Linked DNA regions of Bradyrhizobium diazoefficiens. The protein of the gene in region 1 interacts with the protein of each later gene in a pairwise test. Links are inferred from orthologs where the notes say so. Each region holds a gene or a part of one and is shown in the gene's direction. Other genes may lie near its edges. The genes, in order: cysE and cysK.

Region 1 (8,665 bases):
CGATCAGGGCGCTGGCGAGATCGCTGCGGCGGATGGTTCCGCTGCGATGGACGACCGTCAGTCCCTTGGCATGCAGTGCGACATCCTCGAATGTCGCGCCTAGCTTCAAGTCGATATCGGGATGGTCGGCGACCGCGCCGGCGAGCGCGGATTGCAGGTCGGCGCGGTGGATCACCCAATAGGGCGCGCCGGCGCGATTAACGGCAGCCTCGCCGAGCGGCATCCGCAAAAGTTCGCCGCCGGCCCGCGCGCTCATGATCGAGAGCGCGTCGGGGACGACGGCGCGCAGCTTCAGCCGTTCCGTCAGGCCGAGCTCGACCAGCACGCGGCTGGCATTGGGAGAGAGTTGCAGGCCGGCGCCGATGTCCTCGAGCCGCTCGGCCTTTTCCAGCACGACGATGCGGAAACCGCGGGCGGCCAGCGCAAGCGCAGCCGTCAGTCCTCCGATTCCGGCACCGGCAATGACGATCGTTCGCGGGAGGGCCACCCCTGACCGAGATGAGCGGTCAGGCTACCTTGTCCTTCAGCACGCATTCCGGCGGACGGGCTTCGCCCGCCTTCAGGTCGGCCGCGAAGCGGTACAGCGTCGAGCAGTACGGGCAGATGATCTCGTTGTCGTTGCCGAGGTCCAGGAAGACGTGCGGATGATCGAACGGAGGGTTGGCGCCGACGCACATGAACTCTTGCGAGCCGATCTCGATGACGGGGACACCGGCATCGTTATGGAAGTGCGGGACGACATGGTCGGACATCGTAGTTCATCCTGGAGTGGCAATGGCGGCAGACACAATCAGCAGTGACGCGGCATAATTTCGACGCCGCGGACCATACTGATGGGTGCAGGTGATTGCTAGCCCGGCGGAACCGAAAGGTTCGCAATTGCCCCATGCTCATTTGCTCATGCAAATTCGACACAATCTTGCGGCCTGAGAGAAGCCCTTCTTTCGTCGGGGACGTTGTGTCGCAATTTTGGCATACTATGTCAGTGCACGCGTACAATTGCGGCGAAAGACGAACCATCAGGCGCAACTGATCTTAGGACCGTCCAGGCTCTTGGCATGAAGTGGCTGCGAATCAGCTCAGCGTTGACCGGGATCGCTGCATGCAGCTTTGTGCTCGCGCAGGTAGCGCCGCATGCCCGCGAGGCTGGCGCTGTTCTCGCCGCCCAGGACGATCCGGCGGCGCTGTCCGAGCTCAAGCTCGATGCGGCTCTGGCGCACAACGAGCGCCTGGTTCAGGACAATATCGAGGCGGCGCTTGCGGCCTCCGATGCCGATCTCGCCGACAGTTTTGTCGCGCTCGCGCGTGACCGCAACATCGCGCTGCCCGAGGATCTCCTGAGCCGGGTCAGCGATGCCGTCAAAATCGAAAACTCCACCTCGCATTTCGCCAAGCGCTTTGCCACCGGGCTCGTCACCGGCAATGCCGACGACGTCGCGAGTCTCTCGGGAACGGTGGCCGGCGATCTCTTCGTGATCGGCGATATCAGGGACGTCATCCGTGAAAGCAAGCATCTCGCCATGGGCGAGAACACCGATCGCCTCGTGCTCGGCCTTGCGACCGCGGGCCTCGCGGTGACGGCGGTGACCTATGTGTCGGCCGGCGGTGCCGCGCCGGTGCGCGCCGGGCTGACACTGGTGAAGGATGCCCGCAAGGTCGGGCGGCTCGGCGAAGGTCTCGCCGCATGGGCCGGCCGGTCGGCGCGCGAAGTGGTCGATACGCCGATGCTTCAGAACGCTGTTTCCAAGGGTTCGGTGTTCCGCCCGGGTGAGACGGTGAGCGCGATCAAGGCCGCGTTCCGCGTCGAGAAGGCCGGTGCGCTGGTCCGGCTCGGCAAGGACGTCACGCGCGTGGCCGAGAAGACCGGCACGCGCGGCGCCATGGACACGCTGCGCATCGCCGAGGGTCCGAAGGATGTCGCGCGCGCGGCGCGGCTTGCGGAAGCGCAAGGAAGCAAGACACGCGCGATCATGAAGGTGCTCGGCCGCGGCGCGCTGCTGCTCCTCGGCGGCGCGTTCGATCTCACGCTCTGGCTATTCGGCGCAGCGTTGACACTGTTCGGCCTGTTATCCTCGATCAAGGCGACCACCGAGCGCCTGACACAAGCCTGGTGCGATCGCAGGCGGGCGCGGAGGCTGCGTCAGGCGCGGATCGCTGCTGAGGCCGCTCTGGCAAACACGGCCGTCACGGCCTAAGATCAACCCATCCCCAAAACACTGCGGAACTGATGATGCCGAGCTTTCACAACGGCGCCGTTGAAATTGCCTATCTCGACGAAGGCGAGGGCGATCCGATCATCCTGGTGCACGGCTTTGCCTCGAGCAAGAACGTGAACTGGGTCTATCCGACCTGGGTCTCGGAACTGCGCAAGAACGGCCGCCGCGTCATTGCCCTGGACAATCGCGGTCATGGCGAAAGCGCAAAACTCTACGAGCCCGCGCAGTACTCGATTCCCACCATGGCCGGCGACGTGCTCGCGCTGATGGACCATCTCGCCATCCCGCAGGCCGACATCATGGGCTATTCGATGGGCGGGCGGATGACGGCCTGGCTCGGCCTGAACGAGCCGCAGCGGCTGCGCTCGGCGATCCTCGGCGGCATCGGCATCGGCGGCCTGATCGAGGGCACCGGGCCCGGCGAGAACGTGGCGAAGGCGCTGGAAGCGCCCTCGCTCGACGACGTCACCGATCCCGTCGGCCGCACCTTTCGCGCCTTCGCCGATCAGACCCGCTCCGATCGCCGTGCGCTCGCTGCCTGCCTGCGTGGCACGCGCGATCTCATGACCAGGGGCGAGGCCGCGCGCATCGACGTGCCCGTGCTGATCGCGGTCGGCTCGACCGATGACGTTGCGGGTTCGGCCAGCGCGTTAGCTGCGATCATCCCCGGCTCGGACGTGCTCGATATTCCGGGCCGCGACCACATGCGCGCGGTCGGCGACAAGGTCTACAAGACCGGCGTGCTCGACTTCCTGTCGCGCCGCGGCTGAGGCCTCATCCGCCGGCTCTTCGTCGTCGTCGTCGCCGATCGATCGAAACAGCGCCATCAGCACCACGAAGGTCGCAACCCACACCATGCGCGCGCCGTAGCGGTCGTGCGGGCCCGAGATCACGCCGCAGATGAAGGCGTTGCCGAGCAGGGCCAGCGTCACCGTGGCCGCCAGCAGCGTCAGGTCGTCGAGCCTTCGATGGGCGAGCGCGTGTCCGAGCAGTGCGAGCAGACCCAGCATCGAGACCAGTGCGACCGGCACGTGCAGCCAGTTGATGTAGTCGAAATCGAGGCCCCAATTCTGCTGGCGCGCCGCGCGCATCGGCGCGACCTGCGTCGGGATGTAGCGCTCGATGATGCCGTAGGTGTGCGGAATCCAGACACTGGCGCCTTCGCCGGTCGCCACATGCAGCAATTGCTGCCCCATCGCGCGCAAGGCCGCGCCGGCTTGCCAGGCCGGATAGTCGGCGAGCGATTGCACGACGATGGCCCCCATCTCGTCGTTCATGCCTTCGAAGCGGCCGAGCGTGTTGAACATGCTCTTGCCCCACAGGAATTCATCGGCCGTCGCCGGCAGCTCGTCGCGATAGGGACAGAGCTTGAACTTTTCGCGCGGGCAATTGTCGCTCAGGAATCGCGCGACAATGCCGTCCTGCATCATACGGCCGAACGCGACGCCGGTGCCGCCGGGCGTCCAGGCCCATTTGCCCGACAGCGCGTGGTTGGCCGCGATCAGCATCAGGCCGCCCGCGACGATCGTGAGGCTCGCCTGCGCCAGCCCGGCAATCGGGAGACGGCGCCCGAGGAACGGCTGCATCATCCAGCCGGCGACGCAGAGCCCGAGCAGCACGCCGAGCGTGGCGCTGTGGGTCGCGGCGGCAAAGGCGGTGAAGGCGAACAGCGAGATTTTTTCGAGCACCGAGGTCCGGCTTGCACCAACGATCAGCAGGAACAGCGACAGGATCGACAGTCCCGCAAAGATGTCGGTGAGCAGCATGCTGGCGAGCCAGGGCAGGGCCGTCGACAGGATCAGCAGCAGGCTGATCGCGACGAAGCGGAATGTCTGCATCAGGCCGAGCACGCGCAGCGTCAGCTGCAACAGCCACAACGTCGCCAGCGACTGGACCGCGAGGTTGATCCAGAAGCCGAAATTCTCGCCATAATGCAGATAGAGACCGAACACGGTGGACCGGCTGGGAACGAGATAGCCTTCGTACCAGCGCGCCAGATAGCCGCCGGTATCCCATTGCAACAGCGGATATCCGTTCCAGAATGCCGGCGCGATCAGGAGGAGGGGCAGAGCCACCGCCGCCAGCTGCAGCCAGAACGACCCGGCGGCGCGGGCGCGCAAAATATCGGTGGTGATGCTCAAATCCGCTCCCCGTCCCCGACAGACCATGACCGCAATAACGTTCGGGACGAAATTCACCAATAGTTTGACGCCGCCCGGCTTGAATTTGGCGAGACTCTGACCATTTTGAGCCGACCTTGCCGCTTGGGGCGTTCCGAGAACCTATTGTGTTTCAACGCGTTGGTATGCTTTCGCGGGGCAAGGCACTGTTCACTCTCAGGCAAGCCCGTCAGGACTTTGCCGCCTAGACTGTGCTATAGAGCCAGCCAAACGAGCCAATTCGAAAGAGCAGATCCCATGGCAGTGCATCAGGTCAATCCGGGAGGAAAGCTCGCAACGCTCGATCCGATCTGGGACCGGATCCGCGGCGAGGCGGAGGACATCGTCCATCGCGAGCCCGAGCTTGCGACCTTCATCTATTCGACGGTGCTGCACCACAGCCGCCTCGAGGATTCGGTGGTCCACCGCGTCGCCGACCGGCTCGATCACGCCGCGTTCTCCGGCGATCTGGTGCGCCAGACCTATGACGAAGCGCTGCGCGAGGATCCCGATCTCGGCAACGCCTTCCGCGCCGATCTCGTCGCCGTCTACGACCGCGATCCCGCCACCTCGCGCTTCATCGATCCCTTGCTCTACTTCAAGGGCTTTCACGCGCTCCAGACCCATCGCCTCGCGCACTGGCTCTATCTGAAGGGCCGCAAGGATTTTGCGTATTATCTGCAGAGCCGCGCTTCCGCGGTGTTCCAGACCGACATCAATCCCGCCGCGCGCATCGGCCGCGGCATTTTCCTCGACCACGCCACCGGTTTCGTCTGCGGCGAGACCGCGGTGATCGAGGACGACGTCTCGATCCTGCACGGCGTCACGCTCGGCGGCACCGGCAAGGAGAACGAGGACCGTCATCCCAAGATCCGCCACGGCGTGCTGATCGGCGCCGGTGCAAAAATCCTCGGCAATATCGAGATCGGCCATTGCGCGCGCATCGCCGCAGGCTCGGTCGTGGTCAAGCCGGTGCCGCACAACGTCACGGTCGCGGGCGTGCCGGCCAAGATCGTGGGCGAAGCCGGCTGTGCCGAGCCGTCGCGCACCATGGACCAGATGATCAACGCGCTGGGGCTTTGAGACTAGCGCGTTAAGGGCCGGATATTCCGGCCCTTTTCGTCCCCAAATTCTTTGGCGATTCATGCTGGCGGTTGGCCGCGTCTCGTCCTAAAACCCGCCGACCAATTTTGATCGGAGACTTGCCGTGGACGTCAAAGAAGTCAGAAAGTTAGATGCGTATTTGAAGCGCGTATTCGGCAATCCCAAGATCCGCGTCGTGCCGCGGCCGAAGAAGGACGACTCCGCCGAGGTCTATATCGGCGAGGAGTTCATCGGCGTGCTGTTCGTTGACGACGAGGACGATGATCGCTCGTTCCAGTTCCAGATGGCGATCCTGGAAGACGATCTGGTCGATCAGGAATAGCCACTCTCTCTCGTCATTGCGAGCGACGCGAAGCAATCCAGAGTCCCTCCGCGGATGCAGCCTGGATTGCTTCGCTTCGCTCGCAATGACGGATCCTATCCCCGCGACCGCCGTCGCGGCCTCACAACTCTATTTCTTTGCCAGAATCCGCAGCCGCGCCGTGGCGTCGGCGACCGTAATGCCCTCCGCATCGATGAGCTCGGCTTGCACGACCATGTCGTGCTCCGTCTGCTCGATCACCCGCGCCCGCGCCGTAATGGCTCCCACCGCCGCAGGTCTCAGGAAGCGCGTGTCGAGGCTCCTGGTGACCACGGTCAGGTCAGGCGAGAGTCTTGCGAGCCCGCAAGCCCCGGTGGCGGAGTCCAGCATCGCCGCGAGAAATCCGCCCTGGACGGTCCCGTGCCTGTTGGTGAACGCGACCTGAGCCTGGAAGCGGATCACGGCATGCCCGCTCTCGTCAGTGCCAATCCATTCGCGTCCCAGGAGTTGGGCGCCTGGTGGCAAGTTTTCTGCTGCATCGGTCATATCGGTCGCCGCAATGATTTCGTGACGGTAAGGGGTATCAAGCAGTCGATCCCGCGCAAGGCGGTTCAGTCAATCTGCTCGCCAACGAGATGACGATACGTCCTGCGCTTTGGCGCTGGATGGCGCAGCTATTCGTTCATGGCGAAGAGCGCGGCCATTACGGCGACACTCAGTCACATTAGATGTAGGTCAACGAGAAGACGGTGGCGGTCGCGCAAAATCAGCGGATTTGGCGCACTGTCAGCGTAGCCTCTTGAAGCCTGTACCTGCGGTGCCGAAGCTAATTACAAACTTCCACTATTCCCCCCCGCCGCCATAGATCGGTAGGACTGGCCTGTTGTGCGCGACAGCCAGGCTGAACCGGACGACAACCCGCGTTGTTGCAAATCATTTGTCCGGTTGCTTGCGGCTTCGCGGGCGCGGCCTCGCCGTTCTTCCTTTGGTCGTCTCGCTTCTTGGCATCCTCGCGGGTCGCAACCGGCTTCTTGTCCTGGACCTTCTCGCATTCATTGTCATCGTTGATGCGATAGCCGGCGCGGCATGCGATCTTCACGCAAGCGTCGCCGTCGGCTTTGAAGCCATGATCGCACACCAGCGGGCAGACCCGGCCCGGCTTGGCCTTGATCGCGTCGAGCGCGTCGAAGCTCGCGACCTTGGCGTCGAACTTCGTCCCGGCATATTTGTTGAACAGCGTCAGCGAGCGTTGCGATGACGCATTCCAGTCGCCATCGGCAGCGGTGGCCAGACAGCCGACGCGGCGCAGCTCGGACTGAACGAGCTTTGCCGTGTCTGCGGGGGACAAGCTCGGCTGCGATGAGGTCGGCGCAACGGCTGCAACCTTCTGTGCGCTATCGGCGACTTGCTGCTTCTCGGCAGCTTGCTTCTCTGCGGCAGCCTTGTCGTTCGCGATCTTGTCGGCAAGCGCCTTCTCAGCGGCTTGCTTGTCGGCCAACGCTTTCGCGACCGCGGCCTCGGCGTCCTTGCGGCGCTGCTCGGCTGCGGCCGCCTTGGCCTCCTCGATCTGCTTGGCCTTTTCCGCGGCAAGGCGGACGTTTTCGGCGGCCTTGGCGGCGGCGGCCGCTTTCTCCTGCTCGGCCTTGTTGGCACGCTCGGCTGCGAGCCTTGCCTTTTCGTCTTCGGCTTGGCGTGCCTTCGCGGCCGCAATTGCGCGCGCCTCCTCGGCCGCGACGTTCTTCAGTTGCGCGCGGGCGAGGCCCGCATAGAATCCGTCGGGATAGGCCTGCAGGAATGCTTCCCATGCGTCTCGGTTTCCCGCCTGGAGCGCCAGCTCATAGTCCCGGCGCACGCTGTCCTGGGGATTGGCTTGCGGGCCCGGCGCTGCTGCCGGTTTGGCCGGCACCAGCGAAACATCGTCGCCGCCGAGCGAGCCGTACACATACGGCTCCTGCTTGTAGCCGGTGGTCTTGAGGACGTCGTCGCGCACGAAGCCGAACGCCTTGCGGAGGTCGAGGCCCGGCATCGGCAGACGCTCGACGAGAGCGGTGGCAAACGGGCTGTTCTTCGCGTCGCCGTCCGAGGCGGTCGAGCCGGCCTTCGCCGCGAAGGCAATCATGGTGTTCGGGCTGGTCGGCTCGACCTTGGCAAGGCCACGCCCAATTGCCCGGGCGGCGATCGTCCGCTTCATGGTCTTGGCGAACGGGTTGTCGCGACAGGCATCCAGGATGACGAGTCGGAGCTGCTTGGCAGGCTCGACCGCGAACAGGGCGCGGTCCAACGGCAGCGTTTCGTCGAGGACGTCGCTGTCGGTCTCGAGCGTCGCATCGGTGGGGATCAGATAATTCGTCCCGTCGAGCTCAATTCCGTGGCCGGCATAATAGACCACCGCAACGTCGGCCTCGCGCGCCTTGCCACCAAAATCGCGCAGCGCCTTGCGCATCTCGGCGACGTTCAGGTCGAGCTTGACATCGACCGTATCGAAGCCGGCCTTCCTGAACATGCCGCCGACCAGCGCGGCATCGTTCGCGGGGTTCGCCAGCCTCGCCACGTTCTTGTAAGCCGAGTTGCCCATGACGAGCGCGACGCGCCTTTCGGCCTGTGCGGAGCCGGTCCCAAGCCAGGTCGCAAACCAAGTCGAAACAATCAACAAAACAAACAGCCGAAGCCGCATTCCAGCCCCCGAATGCAATCGCGTCAGATTATTCGCAGAATGGCCAAATGCAATCCACGATCAGTGATGCTTGTCACACATCCCTGCGCCATCCAGTCAACGGGGCGCCGAGCCGGGATGCGTGACCGCATCATTCAAATCAAATTCCCCACGATGCCCAGTGTGCCCCTGTTTTGCCCGACGGGTCAAGCTCGTCTTCGAAAAAAACGAA
Region 2 (8,695 bases), 880 kb from region 1 along the record:
CGCTCGGGCCGGCGCTGCGACGAGCAGCCCCAACGACAGGGCAATCGCCAGCAAGCCGTACATCCCTGGTCTCGATGCGCTCATGGTCCAAACCTTCGGCCGGCAGGTCTTGTACGGGTAGGTCTTGTGCGAGTAGCTCTTAGCCAACGAGTCTGCCGGATGTTCGTAAAGAAATCGCGGCCGACCGTGGGCAACGGCCGGCCGCGGAGCGCTGTGGCGGGCTGTACCCGTCGCGGCGATCCAAGCGGTTCGGTCCTCTTTTGGGGCTGGTGAAAAAAGTGGCCCGCACCGCTCTATAAACAAAACCATACCGTATCGTTTTATTTCGGTCAACGGAAAGACCCTCGTTCCCAGGGGATGGACGCGCAGTCTCACGGAAATGTCAGCGGGAGGAGCGGCGCCGTTGCGGAGCTTTGGCTGTGTCTTTTGCAGTTTCTTTGAGCCGGTCGGCGGGTCCGAGCGCGCCGGCCAGGAACAGCTTGATCGCCGCGCGCATCCGCTTTTCGGCGGCTTTGAATTCCATCGGCGTGCCGAACGTCGCCATGCGGTGAGTGTGGCCGACGACAACGTCGAGGAACACTTCGGCCGCGATCGTGGTGTCGTCGACGTCGAGCGCGCCTTGCGCCGCCAGATGGTCGAAGAAGCGCGTGGTCGTAGCGACGGCCTTGAGCCAGCCTTCTTCCTTGCCGAGCTTGGCGATGTCAGGGAAGTTGATGGCTTGCGACGTCATCATGCGGCTGAAGGCCATGGCGTCGGGCCCGCAGGTGAAATTGAGCATTTCGCGCCCGATCTCCACCAGCCGCTGTTCGACCGAAATGTCGGACGAGCTGCCCAGCTGCATCTCGGCTGCAGCCGACAGCGGCGCAAGCCAGCGCGCAATCTCGCGCCTCAGCACCGCCGTGAACAGCCCGCGCTTGTCGCCGTAACGGGAATAGACGGTCGGCTTGCTCACGCGAGCCGCTTCCGCTACCGCGTCGAGCGAGGTCGCATCAAATCCGCGGTCGAGGAACAGGCGGGTGGCGACCTCGATCAGCCGCTGATCGCGCTCGATCGCGGCACTCTTGGTCGGCCGGCCGCCGCGCGATTTCGAGGCCTCGCGCCGAGGTGCTGCCGTTCTTGCCTTGGCCACAGCCAATCCCATGCCCAATGATATGCCCAATGATTCCTGCGCGGTCGTGCCAGTGCTCGTAGCTGTATAACGCGCGGCAACCGGGGCGTCATCGCCAATCTGGCCGAATTGGCCGTATCGTCAACGGTCTCGCACCAACGGTGTTCCGCCGCGCGGACCTCACGGCATCCGCGAAGTCCAGGCCTGGCCGCCTGCCGCTTTCTCGTATCCGTACTGATAGAGCGCCCGCATATAGCCGGTGTCGAAGCCTTCGGACGGCGGCGCCGGATAATCGCGCTCGATATAAGAGAGATGGAAGCCGAGGTGGTTGCGCTGGGCGAAATCATAGGTCGAGAAGATGATCGAGCGCGTCTGCGATTGCGTGATCGAGGACAGGCTGCGTGAGGCGACATCGATCGTGCTGTTGGCGACGAGCTCGAAGTTGCGTTCGATCTTCTTGTTGACGAGGATGTAGATGTCCATCTTCGCGTTGCCAGGCAGGCGCCCCTGGAACAGCAGGGCCTCTGGCAAGGTCAGCACCGGCGCCGTCACGCCGCCGTCGACATGCATTTCCTGAAACCTGCGGCCCTGGCCTTCGGCCTCGATCAGGATCGGCGGAAATACCAGGGGAATGCTGGCGGACGCCGCCATCACGTCGCGAAACAGCTTTAACGCCTCGGGCGTGCCGACCGCGGCGATCTTGCCCATGTCCCAGATCGCGGTGCGCTGGGTGTCGAGATCGGTGGTGACCACCAAGAGCCGTCGGCCCTTGGCATTCTCGCGGGCGACCTGTGCCATGATCTCCGGCCCGACATAGCGCGCGACCAGCTCGCGCAGTCGCGTATTGCCGAACAGGCCGGAGCCGAACAGCACGCGGATGATGCTGGGATCGTTCAGCAGGCTTTCGGCGATGCCGCTGGTGTAGAGTTCTCGAATCGTAGCGTCATATTGCGATCCGAGGAAGGCAAAGGGAGCGATCAGGCCGCCGGTGCTCACGCCCGAGACGACGGAGAATGTCGGGCGGTTACGCGCCGCGGTCCAGCCGTTCAACACGCCGACGCCATAGGCGCCATCGGCACCGCCCCCTGATAGTGCCAGATAGGTTCTGCTCCCGGTCACCTTGTCCTGCTCGAAGCTGAACTTCGTGATGGGCTCGTCGGCGTAGCGCCGCAGGCCGTCGATATCGAGCACGCGCGAAGCACTCGCATCGGCCGCCGAATAGGGCGTGCGGGGGAGCGAGGTGCAGGAGGCGAGTGCCAGGCTGCACGCGAGTGCCAGCGATCTGATCAGGCGGGCGCCTGTCCGCCTTGTCCAACCATCGGGGAGGCTGGACATGTTAGTCGAGCAATTGGGGAGGGGCATCGGTCGGTGGCTGACGATCACGCATCTACGGCCGCCGGCAATTTGCCGCGGCGTCTCGTCCAGTCCCCGGCACTAAACTAAACTGTATCGTTTTATTTATCAAGCGTGATCGATATCACGTCCACGTCAGCGGTGTCCCAGTCTGGGGCAACGCGGTCCGAGCGGGTTGATCGACATGTCCCGACACGCAATAAGCACCGCCATGAATCTTCCTGATCCTGGTGTACCCAATCATTTCGAACTGCTCGCGACCGATGGCTCGGCGCGCACCGGCCGCCTGACCACGCCGCATGGCGTGGTGCGGACGCCGGCCTTCATGCCGGTCGGCACGGCCGGCGCCATGAAGGGCATGCATTGGCGCGAGGTGCGTGACGCCGGCGCCGACATCGTGCTCGGCAACACCTATCATCTGATGCTGCGTTCCGGCGCGGAGCGCATCAACGCCCTCGGCGGCCTGCAGCGGTTTACCGGCTGGAACGGGCCGATGCTGACGGATTCCGGTGGCTTCCAGGTGATGTCGCTGTCGGACCTGCGCAAGATCAGCGAGCACGCCGTCACCTTCCGCTCGCATATCGATGGCGCCAAGATCGAACTGTCGCCGGAGCGCTCGATCGAGGTGCAGCGCCTGCTCGGCTCCGACATCGCCATGCAGATGGACGAATGCGTGCGGCTGCCGGCGGAACGCGACGATATCGAGCGCGCGATGCAGCTGTCGCTGCGCTGGGCCGAGAGAAGCAAGCGAGCCTTCGAGAGCGCGCCCGACGGCTATATGCTGTTCGGCATCGTGCAGGGCGGCGACATCCCTCAGCTGCGCCATGTCAGCGCGCAAGGACTCGTCGAGATCGGCTTCCACGGCTATGCGATCGGCGGCCTTGCCGTCGGCGAGCCGCAGGCGGTGATGCTGGCGATGATCGACGAGACGGCGCCGGCGCTGCCGACCGACCGCCCGCGCTATTTGATGGGCGTCGGCACGCCCGACGACATTCTCGAGGCGGTGAAGCGCGGCGTCGACATGTTCGATTGCGTGATGCCGACGCGCAACGGCCGCCATGGCGTGGCCTTCACGCGCTTCGGTCAGGTCAATCTGCGCAACGCGCGCCACGCCGACGATCCGCGTCCGCTCGACGGGGAAAGCTCATGGCCGTCAGCGTGCAACTGCGCGCGCGCTTACCTGCACCACCTAGTCAAGGCCGGCGAGACGCTGGGGGCGATGCTGCTGTCCGAAATCAATGTCGCTTACTACCAGTTCCTGATGCAGGGCATCAGGGACGCGATCTCACACGGAACGTTCGACGAGTTCTATCAGCGTACGCGCGAGGGCTGGGCGAGGGGCGATATCGCCCCTCGGTAGAGCATGATGCGGAAAAGTGTGAAGCGGTTTTCCGATCAGATCATGCTCAAACAGCAAAGATCAATTGCAGACGAGCCGCTGCTTGACGGCGTGCTTGGTGACGAAGCCGTAGCCGCAAGTGTCGCAGGTCCAGAGATAGCTGATCACGTGGTCCGAGACGTAAGCGGAGGCTTCGGCGGCGACCATGGAGTCGGCGCACACGGGACAGGTGGGCAACTCACTGCAGCGCGGTTCGCGCCTTGGTGCGACGGTCGACAACACTTCAGCGACTGCTGACATCGTGGTGACCTCTCTGCTTCTAGACCTAAGTCTAACATAAGCAGAATCAGTTGACGAGGCCGCAACACAAATGCGTTGATTTTCTGCTAATTACAGCTCACGCGATTTTGCGATGCAGCGTACTTAACATGTACCGCATTGTCGCTTGTGTGTCGTCACAAGCTGTCCGTAACTGCGCAAACGCTGCGATAAATGCGCAAATTGTCGCTACAGGGAGTTCATCATGGACGCATCGTCCGAGAAGGCTGCAATGACCAGTGCATCGCACCAGCCCGGCCGCGGCCGGATCTATGATTCGATCGTCGAGGCTTTTGGCGACACGCCGATCGTGCGCCTGCGCCGGTTGCCGGGCATGCACGGCGTCAATGCGACCATTCTGGCAAAGCTTGAATATTTCAGTCCGGCTGCGAGCGTGAAGGACCGCATCGGCGCGGCCATGATCATCGCCATGGAGAAGGCGGGCATCATCAAGCCCGACACCGTGCTGATCGAGCCGACCTCCGGCAATACCGGCATCGCGCTCGCCTTCGTCGCGGCCTCGCGCGGCTACCGGCTGAAGCTGGTAATGCCGGAATCGATGTCGATCGAGCGACGCAAGATGCTGGCCTTCCTCGGCGCCGAGCTGGTGCTGACGCCGGCCGCGCAAGGCATGAAAGGCTCGATCGCCGCGGCCGAAGAACTTCTGAAGACGACGCCGAACTCGGTGATGCCGCAGCAGTTCAAGAATCTCGCCAATCCCGAGGTGCATCGTCGTACCACGGCGGAGGAGATCTGGAACGACACCGCCGGCAATATCGACTTCTTCGTCGCCGGCGTTGGTACTGGCGGCACCATCACCGGTGTCGGTCAGGTGCTGAAGCCGCGCAAGGCGTCGTTGCGCGTGGTTGCGGTCGAGCCCGAGGAGAGCCCGGTGCTGTCAGGCGGCCAGCACACGCCGCACAAGATCCAGGGCATCGGCGCGGGCTTCATTCCTGACATCCTCGACCGCTCCGTGATCGACGAGATCGTGAAGATCAACTCGACCACGGCGATCGAGATGTCGCGGGCGCTGGCGCGGCATGAGGGGATCCCGGGCGGCATCTCGTCCGGTGCTGCGATCGCCGCAGCGCTCGAGATCGGCAAGCGGCCGGAAGCTGCTGGAAAAACCATCCTGGCTATAGTGCCGTCCTTCGCCGAGCGGTATCTTTCGACAGTTATGTTTGAAGGAATCTGAGAGATGGCGGATCAACCGAGACGGCCACGTACGCTGGGCGATGCGCGGTCGGAGGCCGAGGCGGCGTTCAAGAAGGTGACGGCCAAGGTCGCCGTGGCGCCGCCGAAGCAGAACGTGGCGCCGGGGGTCAAGGAGCAGGTCACGCTGCGCATTGACCAGGACGTGCTGGAGCATTTCCAGGCGGGCGGCCCCGGCTGGCAGGACCGCATCAACGAGGCGCTGCGGAAGGCTGCGGGGAAGTAGCCAACCTCTGATGGAGTATGCGGCGGCACGGTCGTACCAACGAAAAAGCCCGGCGCGAGCCGGGCTTTTGTGTTCTGAGAGTTCGGTCTCGCCTCAGCGGCGGAACATGCCGCCCATCATGCCGCCGACGACGCCGCCCATGAAGGCCGCGCCGGCATCGCCGCCGCCGCTGTGACGGGGCGCGGGTGCGGGTGCGCTCTGGGCTTGCGCGGGGGCACGTCGGGCCGGCTTCGCGCTGTCATCGCTTGCGGTCGGCGCCGACGCCACGATCTCGGAGAGCAGGGCCTTGTGCTGGAGCTTGTTGAGGAAGCCGGTCGAGGGATAGCTGCGGGCGGCCTGCCAGCGCTTGAGCACGGTGCGGGTCTCGTCGTTGAACGCGCCGGTCACCTTGGTGTCGAAGCCGAGCCCGTTGAGGCGGCGCTGCACGTCGCGGCGCTGACCCTTGTCGAGGCCGATCTGGTCCTCGGTGAGCTGGCTGGCGTCATCGGTGAAGGTCGCGGGATCGACGCCGGCATTGAGGTTGCGGGTCGTGGTCGACGGCCCGTTCTGGATCGCCGCAAGCCGCGCCAGCGCTAAGGCCTTGAACTGGCCGTTCGGATAGGCCGAGAGGTAGGCGTTGAGCTCTTCCGGCTTGTTGGTTTCCTTGACCGAGCGCCAATATTCGAGCTCGACACCGTCGGAGCTGCTGCTGGCAGCCGCCGCTGGCGTGCGGCTCGAGGCGGTCGGTGCCGCGTTGGCGACCTGCTGGGTCTGCTGCGCCGGGTTGAGATAGACGGCGCCGATCAAATTGGTGTGGCCCCAGGGAAGCTGACCCTTGTGGGTCTCTTCATTGACCTGGGCGCGCACCGAGGTCATCGCCTGCTGGATCTCGATGCCCGGCTTGGTGATGTTGTCGATCAGCGCGCGGGTGAACGGGCTGTTATTGCCCTCCTGGCCATCGAGCGCGGTCTGGCCCGGGCCCGTGGCAAACGCGATCAGCGTGCCTTCGCCAGACTTCATTTCAGCCAGACCGCTTTGCACGTTGACGCTGCGGGTCGCCGAGTTCGACTTGATCTTGGCGGCAAAGGGATTGTCGCGGCAGGCGTCGAGGAAGACCAGCTTCACCTTGGCGTCGCCCATGGTCTGGTCGAGCGTCAGGTCGATATTGATGGCGGCGCCGAGCTTGACGTCCATTTCCGACTTGATGTCGGCATCGACGGGCAGAAGATAGTTGCTGCCGCCGACAGCGATGCCGTGACCGGCATAATAGAACACCGCGACATCGGAGCCCTGCGCCTTGCGGCCGAAGTCGAGCAGCTTTTCCGTCATCTGGTCGCGGGTGAGGTTGGACCCTTCGATCACCTCGAAGCCGACATTGCGCAGCGTCGACGCCATCGCCTTGGCGTCGATCGGCGGGTTCGGCAATTGTGCGACATTCTTGTAGGCGCCGTTGCCGACGACGAAGGCGACGCGGCGATCGGCCTTGGCGGCGCTGACCGACAGTGCCATGCACATCAGCGAAATAATGATCGTGAGAGTGCGCATCTGAAATCCCCAACAGAATCGAATGACAGGCAGCAACAAATTGGCGTCGAATTTACACGAAAGCGACCGTCTTCGCGCTAGCAAAACGACAGTTCACTCAACTCACCAACCCGCTGCTCCGTGACCGAGTGTGCACGATGGAAGCGCTCTCGAACGTGATCCAAATCACCCTCGACCATTGGATTTGTCGCGTCAGGCCGCGTGCGGGTTCATTGCGCGCGGGCGGGAACCGGGGCGGGCGGCTTCAAATTCAGGAGATTGCCGCACAGGATCAGGGCCGCGCCAAGCACGGTCCAGGTGTCGAGCCGCTCGGAATAAAGCAGCCAACCGGCGGTCGCGGTCAGGGGGACCCGCAGGAAGTCCATGGGTACGACGATGGTGGCGTCGGCGTAGCGCATCGCGCTGGCGAGGCAGTAGTGCGAGAAGGTGCCGCAGACGGCAATGACGCCCAACCAGGCCCAGACATAGGCCGACGGCCAGGTCCAGACGAACAGCGTCGGCACGAAGCCTGCGACCGATTGCACGACGATCATCCAGAACAGAATCGAGAGCGCGCTTTCGGTGCGGCTCAGTGATTTGACCAGCGCCATCGAGACGCCAAAGCCCATGGCGGCGCCGAGCGCGATCAGCTGGCCCGGATTGATCTCGCCGGTGGCGGGCCGGACGATGACGATCACGCCGACGAGACCGAGCACGATGGCCGTGATCTTCCACGGAGTCATGCGCTCGGACAGGAAGCTCGCCGCGAGGATCGCCGTCCAGATCGGCATGGTGAATTCGATCGCTACCACCTGGCCGATCGGGATCAGTGTCAGCGCGAAGAACCAGCCGAGCTGGGCGACGTAGTGCACGAAGTTGCGCGCGATATGTTGCGGCAGGCGCTGTGTCCTCAGCACCCTGAAGCCGCCCGCGCGGTAGATGATCGGCAAAAGCAGCACGAAGCCTGCCAGCGAGCGCACCTCCATGATCTCAAAGACGTTCAGTTCGCGCGTGGCTTCGCGTCCGGCTACCGCCATGATCAGCATCAGCGACAGCCAGCCGGCCATCCAGAAGGCTGCCATGGATTTGGACGGTGTCGTGCTCATGCGGGAAGCAGGAATCCTGGGGGAGGGCCGGTATCGGCGACATCGCCGCCGTTTGCAACGGCCAAATCTGCCGGTGCAGCGATGCATTTCGGCGGCAATTACGAGCCTGACATGGCGGCCGCATAAAAAAATCGATCCGGCGGGGTTCGCCGGATCGATTGTCGTGTCACCGTACTGCCTTATCTCGACATCGAGATGTTGGCGCCGCGGAATTGGCTGTCCGCGCGGATGGTGACGATCTGCTTGTTGCCGCTCGTCCTCAGTGCAATGTTGGCGTTGAAGCTGGCGGTCGAGGCCACCACCTCGAAGTTTCCGCCGCCACCACGCCCCTGCAAGGCGCCGCTGATGTTGCGGCTCGCCTCGCTCCAGCTTCCGGTGATGGCGCTGCCCTCGGCCTTGACGTTGGCGCTGAGGTTGAACTTGTAGGCGTCGCTGGCGCAGGTCAGCGACATTTCCATGGTGGGGCCGATCGGCGCATATTTGGCCCGGCAGCGGATCCGTTCGGTCGATCCGTCATCGAGAACGACCGT

What was found.
Region 2: the proteins of cysE (region 1) and cysK interact in binary tests that used the Escherichia coli proteins (3 or more experiments, as listed by UniProt). The link is inferred for Bradyrhizobium diazoefficiens from one-to-one orthologs.

Annotation. Positions count from the first base shown.
Region 1 is NZ_CP067102.1:3,433,427-3,442,091, forward strand. Bases 3,733-6,545 are described here. They hold cysE (serine O-acetyltransferase), read left to right. Parts: upstream 3,733-4,633; coding sequence 4,634-5,458; downstream 5,459-6,545. Other genes in these bases: JJC00_RS15730 (hypothetical protein), read right to left, coding at 3,733-4,357; JJC00_RS15740 (DUF3126 family protein), read left to right, coding at 5,583-5,801; JJC00_RS15745 (PaaI family thioesterase), read right to left, coding at 5,931-6,326. Outside these bases: JJC00_RS15710 (FAD-dependent monooxygenase), read right to left, coding at 1-487; JJC00_RS15715 (zinc-finger domain-containing protein), read right to left, coding at 507-752; JJC00_RS15720 (hypothetical protein), read left to right, coding at 1,059-2,195; JJC00_RS15725 (alpha/beta fold hydrolase), read left to right, coding at 2,231-2,986; more of JJC00_RS15730, read right to left, coding at 2,867-3,732; JJC00_RS15750 (caspase family protein), read right to left, coding at 6,607-8,454.
Region 2 is NZ_CP067102.1:4,318,067-4,326,761, forward strand. Bases 3,476-6,318 are described here. They hold cysK (cysteine synthase A), read left to right. Parts: upstream 3,476-4,323; coding sequence 4,324-5,313; downstream 5,314-6,318. Other genes in these bases: tgt (tRNA guanosine(34) transglycosylase Tgt), read left to right, coding at 3,476-3,821; JJC00_RS20185 (hypothetical protein), read right to left, coding at 3,882-4,100; JJC00_RS20195 (BrnA antitoxin family protein), read left to right, coding at 5,317-5,556; JJC00_RS20200 (caspase family protein), read right to left, coding at 5,650-6,318. Outside these bases: JJC00_RS20165 (PepSY domain-containing protein), read right to left, coding at 1-84; JJC00_RS20170 (TetR/AcrR family transcriptional regulator), read right to left, coding at 383-1,141; JJC00_RS20175 (patatin-like phospholipase family protein), read right to left, coding at 1,289-2,443; more of tgt, read left to right, coding at 2,673-3,475; more of JJC00_RS20200, read right to left, coding at 6,319-7,080; JJC00_RS20205 (DMT family transporter), read right to left, coding at 7,290-8,165; JJC00_RS20210 (hypothetical protein), read right to left, coding at 8,345-8,695.